DNA from 2 places in the Holdemanella sp. DFI.5.55 genome. Region 2 is predicted to be linked to the other one. Evidence: riboswitches for the same ligand, from Rfam matches in the RefSeq annotation. Region 2 holds a riboswitch; the other holds the start of a gene.

Region 1 (2,210 bases), on a different contig from region 2:
CAATCTAGATTCTTTCTTGCGTCAGCCATCTTGTCATCAATATCTCGTGCTCCTTTAACACCTTTGGCAATATCAGCCGCATGTGCTGCAATCTTAGAAGCAATGATTCCTTGTTTTGTATCTTCAACATTTGGTAAAGCCAAGTGTTCTGCCGGTGTTACATAACATAAGAAGGCTGCTCCTGACATAGCTGCAACCGCACCACCAATAGCCGCTGTAATATGATCATAGCCTGGCGCAATATCTGTAACTAATGGGCCTAACACATAAAATGGAGCACCCATACAGATTTGTTGCTGAACCTGCATATTGGCCGCAACCTGATCTAATGGAACATGTCCAGGTCCTTCGACAATAACTTGTACGTTATGTTCCCAAGCACGTTTTGTAAGTTCTCCTAAACGAACCAATTCTTCGATTTGACAGACATCTGTGGCATCTGCTAAACATCCAGGACGACAAGCATCTCCTAAAGAAATCGTCACATCATATTTTTCACAGATATCCAAGATTTCATCATAGTATTCATAGAATGGGTTTTCTTCACCTGTCATTGACATCCACGCAAAGACTAAACTTCCTCCACGAGAAACAATATTCATTTTACGTTTGTGTTTTTTGATTTGATCAATCGTCTTTCTTGTGATTCCACAGTGCAAAGTAACAAAATCCACACCATCTTTGGCATGTAACTCGACTACATCCAAGAAATCCTTTGCGGTTAATGTATTTAAATCTCTTTGGTAGTGAATCACACTATCATATACAGGTACAGTACCAATCATAGCTGGACATTCAGATGTTAATTTTTGACGGAATGGTTGTGTATTTCCATGACTCGATAAATCCATAATTGATTCTGCGCCAAGATTTACGGCTGCCATAACTTTTTCCATTTCGACATCATAATCTTTACAATCTCTAGAAACCCCTAAGTTTACATTGATCTTCGTGCGTAACATACTTCCCACACCTTCAGGATTTAAAGATTTATGGTTTTTATTGGCCGGAATTACAACCTTACCACATGCGACTAACTCTCTTAGTTCTTCTTCAGTCATTTTTTCTTTTTGGGCTACAATCTTCATTTCTGGCGTAATAATCCCCTTACGCGCAGCATCCATCTGAGTGGTATATGTAGCGCCTGTACTTACTGTACCTTCATTTGTGTTCATTTTAAAATCTCCTTTTCCAAATGATTATTTAACGTGACAAAAAGTGGTGCCCCCATTTCGCCACAAAAAAAAGTGAGCAACCAATATAGGTATACTCACACTAAAAAGACAAAGTATTTCCCTACGTTGGCATTATCCAAATCAGGTTATAGGTCGAAAGTCATACTTTCCTCTCAGCCTGTACTACAAGCTCCCTTTTTTCATTTACATTTAAGTTATACACCAATTCTAAAAGATAGTAAAGATATAAGACATTTATTTTCGAACAGGCTTTTCTTCTTTATCCCAAATTCCAATTCCAGTAATGGCACAAATCATTGAGAAAATAGGAACGACAAAGATAAACCATGCGTATGGAATATAAGCTGTTGAGCACCCAAGTACGCCCATGACATAAATTGTCGCAACACCCCAAGGAACGATAGGCGCAGATAATGTCCCAGAATCTTCGAGTGTTCTAGATAATACTTTACGAGAAACATTCATATCTTCATAAGTCGATTCAAACGTTTGTTCAGTTACAATGATAGATACTGTTTGTCCGCCAGCTGTTAAGAAGTTCACAACATAACAATACACCAAAGTGACAAACACTAGTACTGTACGATTCTTTATAAATTTTAAAAGAACATTTTTTGCCAAAACATCCAAAATACCAGTAGACGTTATGACAGCTCCCATTACACTAGCAACCATAAATGTCACTAATAATTCAGACATAGAAAGTACACCACCACGATTCAACATTGGATCAACAATGGATACACCTGTTTCAATGCTGAAACCATTAAAAGCATAGTTCATTAAATCAACAAAGTTTACCCCTTGAAATACCATCGCAAAAGCAGCAGATACAACTACGGCTAAGCCCATTCCTAATAAGGAAGGTAATTTAAATACAGAAATCAAAATAACTAGAATAGCAGGTAAAATCAATAGAACATTGATATTGAAATGTTTAGATAGCGTATCTAAAATCAATTTTTGTTGGGCAAGGTCCATACTTCCACCACTATAATACAAGCCGGCAATTGT
Region 2 (2,210 bases):
ACAATTACGGATATTGTGGGTAAGTCTAGAGTGGAAAAGGTTGTTGTTTCTAAGGTGGATGAAAATAGAAATCCAATCGAAGGAACAGAAATGGAATTTGATTGTGACTGCGTATTGTTGTCTGTTGGATTGATTCCAGAAAATGAGTTGTCAAATGATTTAGGGATTGAAATGGATTCTAGAACACATGGCCCTATTGTTTATGAAAATATGGAGACTTCTATGGAAGGGGTATTCGCATCAGGTAATGTTGTGCATGTGCATGATTTAGTGGATTTTGTAAGTTTGGAAAGTGAAACGGCTGGAATGGGTGCTGGTCGATATGTTTCAAATGGCGAAGTATCTAAGGATCGTTTCGTAAGGACGATAAATGGAGATAATATTTCGTATGTAGTTCCTCAATATATTCGTAAGGATAATGTAGAAAAGAGTGTTGAGCTTTCTTTCCGTGTAAGAAGACCAACGCAACAGGTAAATATTGTCGTGAAGGATGGGGATACAATCATTGCGAAATTTAAAAAGGAACATGTGATTCCAAGTGAAATGGAGAAGATATCAATTCCTAAAATATTGCTTGAAAAGGCAGATAAAGAATTGGTTGTATCTATTGAGGAGGATGCGTAATGAGAGAGTTAATTTGTATAACATGTCCTAAGGGTTGCCATTTAAAGGTTGATGAAGAAAATGATTATAAAGTAACTGGAAATGGTTGTCCTAGAGGTGCAATCTATGGAAAGAAAGAGTGTACGCATCCAACTCGTGTTGTGACAAGTACTGTGAAAATTGTGGGTGCTGAGATTGAAAGATTGAGCGTGAAAACCAACGGGGATATTCCAAAGGAAAAGATTTTTGATGTTATGAAGGAATTGAACCGTGTGGTTGTGAAGGCACCTGTGCATCGTGAAGATGTAATTGTTTCTGATATTTGTGGTACGGGTGTTGATTTAGTTGCGACGAAAGACTTATAATATTGTTGTTAAAAAAGGGGAGATTTTAGGCTAAGAGTAGGTTTGTCCTAGACCCTATAACCTGATTTGGATAATACCAACGTAGGGAATATATCTTTTTGATAGTGAGCTGCAGATTGGTTTTCTGCAGCTTTTTTTTCTTGGTGGAGAGAATATGAATTATTCAATTTTTGATGTGGATGGAACAATACTGGATTCAATGGAAGTATGGAATACTTTGGCAAGTCAATATGTTCAAAGTTTGGGAATGGTTCCCGAAAAAAATCTTGATGAAATTGTTTCAGATATGAGTTTAGAACAGAGCGCAACATACTTGAAGAATCATTATAAAATCAGTAAACAAGAAGAACGAATCATTTCTGAGGTATTGAATTTTATATCAGATTTTTATGAGTATGAAGTGAACCTTATGCCTGGGTTTAAAGAGTTTATTTCACATTATGATTCGATTAATGTGATTGGTACAAGTTGTGATGAAGAGCTTGTAAAAATTGCGTTGAATAGACTGGGTGTGTTGAATTATTTTGAAGATATTATAACTTGTTCAAAGGTGAATAAGTCAAAAGATGATCCGGATTTTTATTTGGCATGTGCACAAGTTTTAAACCAAAGACCAGAAGATATAATTGTGTTTGAGGATGCAGATTATTGTATAGATGTGGCGAAAAAAGTCGGATTTAAAGTGATTAAAATAAAAGATTGGAGAGATTTAAATGAAAAGTGCATTAACGATTGCGGGAAGTGATTCGAGTGGGGGAGCAGGCATTCAGGCAGACATTAAAACCATGTGTGCTAACCATGTGTTCGCAACAAGTGCAATCACGGCATTAACAGCGCAAAACACATTGGGAGTAACGGGTATTATGGATGTAACACCTGAATTTTTGGGTGAACAGCTAGATGCGGTATTTACAGATATTTATCCGGATGCGGTAAAGATTGGGATGGTATCAAGTTCTAGTTTGATTGAGATGATCGCAAAGAAACTAAAGGAATATAAGGCAGAAAATATTGTCGTTGATCCTGTGATGGTTGCGACAAGTGGTGCTAGATTGATTAGTGAGGATGCGATTGAAACATTGAAAAAAGAATTGTTGCCTTTAGCTACTTTGATTACTCCAAATATTCCGGAAGCAGAAGTGCTTTCTGAAATGGAAATTACGGATGAGGCTAGTATGGTTGAAGCGGCAAAAAAAATCAGTGAAAATTTTGGGTGCGCTACTTTAGTTAAGGGTGGTCATC

Evidence for each region. Region 2 has a riboswitch for thiamine pyrophosphate ahead of LJE08_RS04285 (HAD family phosphatase). Riboswitches for the same ligand answer to the same signal wherever they lie in the genome.
Region 1: it holds a riboswitch for thiamine pyrophosphate, as region 2 does, so the genes downstream of both, thiC (phosphomethylpyrimidine synthase ThiC) here and LJE08_RS04285 (HAD family phosphatase) in region 2, are expected to answer to the same signal.

What each region holds. Positions count from the first base shown of each region.
Region 1 is NZ_JAJDMK010000063.1:2,376-4,585, reverse strand. It holds gene thiC (phosphomethylpyrimidine synthase ThiC) at 1-1,175, opposite strand, end outside; TPP riboswitch at 1,277-1,382, opposite strand; gene nhaC (Na+/H+ antiporter NhaC) at 1,431-2,210, opposite strand, start outside.
Region 2 is NZ_JAJDMK010000012.1:375-2,584, reverse strand. It holds gene LJE08_RS04295 (NAD(P)/FAD-dependent oxidoreductase) at 1-624, shown strand, start outside; gene LJE08_RS04290 (DUF1667 domain-containing protein) at 624-968, shown strand; TPP riboswitch at 974-1,073, shown strand; gene LJE08_RS04285 (HAD family phosphatase) at 1,123-1,713, shown strand; gene thiD (bifunctional hydroxymethylpyrimidine kinase/phosphomethylpyrimidine kinase) at 1,682-2,210, shown strand, end outside.